3 regions of the Lentzea sp. NPDC058450 genome follow, and region 3 is predicted to be linked to each of the others. Evidence: riboswitches for the same ligand, from Rfam matches in the RefSeq annotation. Region 3 holds a riboswitch; each other region holds the start of a gene.
The links. Region 3 has a riboswitch for S-adenosylmethionine ahead of thrC (threonine synthase). Riboswitches for the same ligand answer to the same signal wherever they lie in the genome.
Positions count from the first base shown of each region.

Region 1: it holds a riboswitch for S-adenosylmethionine, as region 3 does, so the genes downstream of both, ACFWNN_RS44270 (methionine ABC transporter ATP-binding protein) here and thrC (threonine synthase) in region 3, are expected to answer to the same signal.
Region 2: it holds a riboswitch for S-adenosylmethionine, as region 3 does, so the genes downstream of both, ACFWNN_RS11675 (aminotransferase class V-fold PLP-dependent enzyme) here and thrC (threonine synthase) in region 3, are expected to answer to the same signal.

Region 1 is NZ_JBHXLO010000054.1:32,381-34,637, reverse strand. It holds gene rsmA (16S rRNA (adenine(1518)-N(6)/adenine(1519)-N(6))-dimethyltransferase RsmA) at 1-670, shown strand, start outside; SAM riboswitch class I at 759-852, shown strand; gene ACFWNN_RS44270 (methionine ABC transporter ATP-binding protein) at 1,070-2,068, shown strand; gene ACFWNN_RS44265 (methionine ABC transporter permease) at 2,065-2,257, shown strand, end outside.
Region 2 is NZ_JBHXLO010000006.1:13,791-16,047, forward strand. It holds gene ACFWNN_RS11670 (potassium/proton antiporter) at 1-1,278, shown strand, start outside; SAM riboswitch class IV at 1,352-1,466, shown strand; gene ACFWNN_RS11675 (aminotransferase class V-fold PLP-dependent enzyme) at 1,503-2,257, shown strand, end outside.
Region 3 is NZ_JBHXLO010000032.1:97,075-99,331, forward strand. It holds gene thrC (threonine synthase) at 1-814, opposite strand, end outside; SAM riboswitch class I at 826-971, opposite strand; gene holA (DNA polymerase III subunit delta) at 1,059-2,027, shown strand; gene ACFWNN_RS36360 (hypothetical protein) at 2,029-2,257, opposite strand, start outside.

The DNA.
Region 1 (2,257 bases), on a different contig from region 3:
AGGCCCAGGCCTGGGCTCCCTGACCCTCGCCCTGCTCCCGGCGGCAAGCCAGGTCGTAGCGGTGGAAATCGACCCACCCCTGGCCCGAAGGCTCCCGCAGACGGCGCAAGAGCTCGACCCAGCCAACGCCCCCAAACTCCACGTGGTCGAGAAAGACGCCCTGAAAGTCACCCAAGAGGACCTGCCGGTACAACCCACCGCGATCGTCGCCAACCTCCCGTACAACGTCGCGGTCCCCGTCGTCCTACACCTCCTGGCCGAACTCCCGAGCCTCCAAAAGGGCCTGGTGATGGTCCAGGCCGAGGTGGCCGACCGGATGGCCGCGAAGCCGGGCAACAAGATCTACGGCGTCCCCAGCGTGAAGCTGGCCTGGTACGCCGAAGCCAAGAAGGCCGGCTCCATCGGCAAGAACGTCTTCTGGCCTGCCCCGAACGTCGACTCGGGCCTGGTTTCCTTCCGCAGGCACGAAAAGCCACTATCTACAGTGGACCGGAAGAAGCTCTTCCAGATCGTCGACGCGGCCTTCGCCCAGCGCCGCAAGACGCTGCGATCGGCCCTGAAGGCGTGGTCGCCGAACGTCGACGAGATCCTGGAAAAGGCCGGCATCGACCCGCAGCTCAGGGGCGAGCAGCTGTCGGTGATCGACTTCATCCGGATCGCCGAGGTCTAGGCCGGGGATCCTTCGGCCAACAGTGTGATCTGTCGAACGAATCGGATTCTGGCTTGCGCAACCGAACGTCCGTCCGGTTGACTGCTACTTGCCATCCGGAGCGACTGAGAGACCTGGCTCTACGACGTCGCAGCAACCACCCGCTGGATGCGGGCAGGTGCTAACGCCAGGACCGATGGAGGAGCACCATGGGTACCGTGCGAATGCTGACGCGCCGTCGAGTTGTCGACCAGTGCCGTCGCACCGCTTCTGCATGTCGTCGCCACCTCGTCTAAGGCGCCTTCTCAAAGTCCTTTGACGCGCACTCAAACGCAGAGTGGCGCACCCCCTGAGCAGCACACCTCGACCGCGCACGTCCACATCGGACGGTGTGCCGTCGCGCGCAGCCGTGGAGCAGAAGTGATCACTGTCGAAAACCTCACCAAGTCCTTCCAGGGCGTCTCCGCCCTCAACGGCGTGACCCTCGACGTCGAGGCCGGCACCGTGCTCGGTGTCGTCGGCCCGAGCGGCGCCGGCAAGTCGACGCTCGCCCGTTGCGTCGCGCTGCTGGAGCGTCCCGACTCCGGGGCGATCCGCGTCGACGGCACCGACATCACCAGCCTCGACGGCAGTGCCCTCCGCGCCGCGCGCCGGCAGATCGGCGTTGTGCCGCAAGGGGATTCGCTGCTCCGTCAGCGCACCGCGGCCGGCAACATCGCCCTGCCGCTCGAGTCCGCCGGCGTGCCCGGACCGCAGCGACGGACGAGGGTCGGCGAGCTGCTGGACCTCGTCGGGCTCACCGACAAGGCCGCCTCGTACCCCGACCAGCTGTCCGGCGGGCAGCGTCAGCGCATCGCCGTGGCGCGTGCGCTGGCCGCCAACCCGAGCGTCCTGCTCGCGGACGAGCCCACGAGTGCCCTCGACCCCGAGACGACCGGCTCCGTGCTGACCGTGCTCGACCGTGCGCGCGCTGAGCTCGGTGTGACCGTGCTCGTCGTCACGCACGACATGGGCGTGGTCCGGAAGATCTGCGACGACGTGGCCGTGCTGGAGCAGGGCAAGGTCGTCGAACACGGCAAGGTGCTCGACCTGGTCAACAACCCCGGCAGCCGCACGAGCAGCTCGCTGCTGCCCGCCGTGGACCTGAACCCGATCAACGAGAGCGCCTACGACCGCGTCGCGGACGTCGTGCTCGTCGGGTTCGCCGCGGTCGGCGCGCTGCTGCCCGAGGCCGCGCACCGGTTCGGCGTCGAGCTCAACATCGTCGGCGGTGGCCTGACGCGCCTCGGCGAGACGCCCGTCGCGCGGTTCCGGCTCGGCCTGAACGGTGAGCGGTCCGACTCCGCGCTGGAGTGGATCGGCGAGGCCGGCGGCGCTGTGCAGAGGTCCCTGAAGGGGCCGCAGGGAGTAGCTGCGTGAGGTCTGCAACACCCTGGTCCGACGTGATCGCGTATCTCGTCGAGGCCACCGGAGAAACGCTGTACATGGTCGGCGTCTCCACGGTCATCGCAACACTGCTCGGCGTTCCCGTGGGTGTTTGGCTTCAGCTCACCGCCAAGGGTGGGCTGCGGCCGAACGCCGCGGTGCACAGGATCCTCAGCTTCGTCA
Region 2 (2,257 bases), on a different contig from region 3:
CTGATCCTGACCGAGGGCGGCATCACGACCCGGTGGAACGCCGTCAAGTCCTCGCTGTGGCTCGGTGTCGCACTGTCCACAGTGGCCGTCGCGGTCAGCGTCGCGGTGACCGGAACGGCGCTGCACTTCCTGCTGGGCCTCGACTGGCGGATGGCGTTGCTGTGGGGCGCGGTGCTGTCGTCCACGGACGCGGCCGCCGTCTTCAGCGTCCTGCGCTCGTTGGGCGTCGGCGCTCGGCTGACCGGCGCGCTCGAACTGGAGTCCGGCCTCAACGACGCGCCCGTCTACATCGCCGTCGTGCTGCTGGCGTCGTCGGACCAGATCTCGTGGACCGCGCCGCTGCTGGTGATCTACGAACTGGGCGCGGGCGCGTTGATCGGCGTCGTGCTCGGGTTCCTCGGCGGCGCGGGGCTGAGACGCGCGGCGCTGCCCTCCACCGGTCTGTACCCGCTCGCCACGGTGGCGGTGTGCGTGATGGCCTACACGGCCGGAGATCTCGTGCACGCGTCCGGTTTCCTCGCCACCTACGTCGCCGCGCTGGTCCTCGGCAACGCCCGCCTGCCGCACCGCGCCGACACCCTCTCGTTCGCCGAAGGCCTCGGCTGGCTCGCCCAGATCGGCCTCTTCGTGCTCCTCGGCCTCTACGCCTCCCCGCAACGGCTGCTCGACGTGCTGTTCCCCGCGCTGGTCGCGGGCGTGGTGCTGACGTTCGTCGCCCGGCCGCTGTCGGTGGTGCTGTCCTCGCTGCCGTTCAAGGTGCCGTGGCGGGAACAGGCGTTCCTCTCCTGGTCGGGACTGCGCGGCGCGGTGCCGATCGTGTTCGCGCTGATCCCGTTGATCCAGGGCGTGGAGGGCGCGCGGCAACTCGTCGACGTGGTGTTCCTGCTGGTCATCGTGCTGACGATCGTGCAGGGCACGACACTGCCGTTCCTCGCGCGGCGGCTCGGGCTGGTGAAGACGGGGGAGGCGCTGGAGGTCCAGGTCGACTCGTCCCCGCTCGACGAGCTGGGCGCCGAACTGCTCCAGGTGCACATCCAGCGCGGCTCGAAGCTGCACGGCGTCTACATGTCCGAGCTGCGGTTGCCGAGCGGCGCCACAGTCAGCCTCGTGGTGCGCTCGGGGAAGAGTTTCACGCCACAGCCGACGACCCGGCTGCAGACAGAGGACCAGTTGCTCATCGTCACCACGGAGGAGACGCGCGACGCCGCTGAGCGGCGCATACGTGCCGTCGACCGGGCCGGGCGCTACGCCAGGTGGAAGGGCGAGACCGGCGATTAGTCGGTCTCCGAGGCTTCTCACGATGTGATCGGGGTGTCGACGGCGCGGTCACCCTCCGCTAACGTCGTCGGCAGGTCATGAGAGCCAGCGTCAAGCCCAAGCTTGCTGGCCGGCAACCCTCCAACCGCGGTGGGGTGCCCTTGGTGAGGACCTGGTCCGGCGCGTTGGGCGCCGGTCAAGCGCGGGCCTCCACACAAAGGCCCCCTGGCCTCGGAGGCAGCTCGATGACGCTCGCGATCACCCCCAGCACCACCACGGCGGTTCCGGCTGTTGTTGGCGCTGACCTGCGCGTTCCACTGGTCACCGGAGAGCGCGTCACCTACGCCAACCTCGACCACGCGGCCTCGGCGCCCTGTCTGCAGGAGGTGCGCGACGCCGTCGACGAGCTGCTGCCCTGGTACGCCAGCGTGCACCGCGGCGCCGGGTTCGCCTCCCAGGTCTCGACCCGCGTCTACGAGCAGGCCCGCGACCGCATCCGCCGGTTCGTCGGGGCGCGTTCTTCCGACACCGTCGTCTTCACCCGCAACACCACGGACTCGCTGAACCTGTTGGCGCGCAGCGTTCCCCGCAACACCGCCGTCGTCCTGTTCGACAGCGAGCACCACGCCGCGCTGCTCCCCTGGAGGGGTCCGCACGTCCAGCGGATCCCCGCACCGTCTTCGTCCGGCGCCGCAATTGTCGCGCTGGACCGGGCTCTTGCCGCCGCCCCGGTCGGCCCGAGGCTCGTGATCGTCACCGGGGCGTCCAACGTCACGGGGGAGCTGTGGCCGGTCGCCGAGCTCGCGAAGGTCGCCCGCCGTCACGGCGCGCGCATCGCTCTCGACGCCGCCCAGCTCGCCCCGCACCGCCCGATCGACGTGCGTGAGCTGGACGTCGACTACATCGCGTTCTCCGGCCACAAGATCTACGCCCCGTTCGGCGCCGGTGTGCTGGTCGGCCGTGCGGACTGGCTCCAGCAGGCCCAGCCGTACCTGGTCGG
Region 3 (2,257 bases):
AGGCTTCCACCAGGTCGAGCTGGCCGAGTTCGCGGAACGCCTTGTCGACCTTGGTGAGCTGCGAGCCGGACGCGATCGGCACGACGATCTGGTCGGGCAGGCGCCAGCCGAGCTGTTCGGCGACCTCGTAGCCGAGCGTCTTCGAGCCTTCCGCGTAGTACGGGCGGACGTTGACGTTCACGAACGCCCAGTCCTCGTTCTCCGCGGCGAGCTCCTGGGCGAGGCGGTTCACGTCGTCGTAGTTGCCGTCGACGGCGATCAGGGCGCCTTCGTACACCGCGCTCATGAGGATCTTGGCGCGTTCGAGGTTGGAGGGGACGAGAACGACGGACTTCCAGCCGGCACGGGCGGCGGCCGCGGCGACGGCGTTCGCCAGGTTGCCGGTGGACGGGCAGGCCAGCACCTTGAAGCCGAGTTCGCGGGCGGCGGCGAGCGCGACGCCTACGACGCGGTCCTTGAACGAGTGGGTGGGGTTGCCGGTGTCGTCCTTCACCCAGATCTTGCGGACGCCCAAGGCCTTGGCGAGGTTGTGCGCCTCGACCAGGCGGGTGCCGCCGGGATCGGTGTTCGGGTGCTGCTCCACAGTGGACGGAACGGGGAGGAGGCCGCGGTAGCGCCAGATGGACCTGGGGCCGGCCTCGATGTCCTCGCGCCGGATCTTCCCGAAGTCGTAGGCCACTTCCAGCGGCCCGAAACACTCGAGACAGGCGTACTCAGGAGCGAGAGGGGTTTCGTTTCCACACTCACGGCACAGCAGCGCGCGGGCCGGGCCGAGGTCGAACTGGGTGCTCGTGGGCACAGTGACAGCAGTCATCGCGAGGTATCTCCTCATCTTTCCCGCGAAATCGAACGGGTCGGAATTGGCACCGTGATCGTCTGCGCTCAGATGCGTCCACAGGTATGTGCACACAGCGCTGACGCCGGTTGCCGGGGCTTCTTCGGGCCGTTCCCTCTGCCCCTCTGGATGAGCGGTGTTCAGTTGTGGTGACCAAGCTACGGCATAGCTCGGTTTCCGAGCCACAGACGCCCACGATCCGAGACGTGGGAGGATGCCGGTCGTGAGCGCACCGGAGTCACTGCACCTCATCGTCGGTGAAGAGGAGTTGCTGGTCGAACGGGCTGTTCGGGCGGCTCTGGACGCTGCCCGCGAGGTCGATTCGACGGCCGATCTGACCCGCGTCCCGGTGACTGATCTCACGCCTCCGGAGCTCGCCGAACTGGTGAGTCCGTCGCTGTTCGCGGAGGGGCGCGTGATCGTCCTGCAGAACGCGCAGGACATCGGCAAGGAGGTCGCCGACACGGTGCTCTCCTACGTCAAGGCGCCCGCGGACGGGGTCACGCTCGTCGTCCTGCACACCGGCGGTGGCCGCAGCAAGGCGGCCAAGGACCTGCCGGGACAACTGAAGAAGGCCGGTGCGGCGGTCACGGAGTGCGCCAAGGTCACCAAGCCGGCCGAGCGCGAGGCGTTCGTGCGCAACGAGGTGCGGCGGGCGGGCGGCAAGATCGACCCGGAGGCCGTCGCCACGCTCATCGACGCCGTGGGCACGAACCTGCGCGAGCTCGCCGCGGCCTCGTCGCAGCTCGTGTCCGACACCGACGGCAAGGTGACGGTCGAGGAGATCCGCCGCTACCACCAGGGCAAGGCCGAGGTGACGGGGTTCGCCGTCGCGGAGAAGGCCGTCACGGGGGACCGGGCGGGCGCGATGGAGGCGTTGCGCTGGGCGATGCAGCTCGGTGTGCCGCACGTGCTGGTCGCGGACGCGCTCGCGGACGCGGTGCGCACGGTCGCGCGCGTGTCCGCCGTGGGCCGGGCCGACCCGTTCAGCCTGGCCGGTCCGCTCGGCATGCCGCCGTGGAAGATCAAGAAGGCGCAGGCGCAGGCCCGCGGCTGGGACCAGGCGGGTCTCGCCGACGCGATGCAGGTGGTCGCGGGGCTCAACGCCGACGTGAAGGGCGTGGCGGCCGACGCCGACTACGCGCTGGAGCGCGCCGTGCTCCGGATCGTGGCCGCGCACAGCCGTCGTTAGCTCACGTCCGGCGCGGGATCCCGATCAGGTACTGGGCGCCGGTGAAGCCGCGTTCGACGCCGATCGTCCAGTCGAACGACTCCGTGTCGTTCAGGCCGTCGACGATCCGCCGCAGTTCGGCGCGCCCGTACATGCGCAGGAACGACACGACGCTGTCCCAGAACATCATGAACGGCAGCACCGGCACGACGTAGGTCAGCACGAGCCGCAGCAGGTAGCGCGGCAGCGGG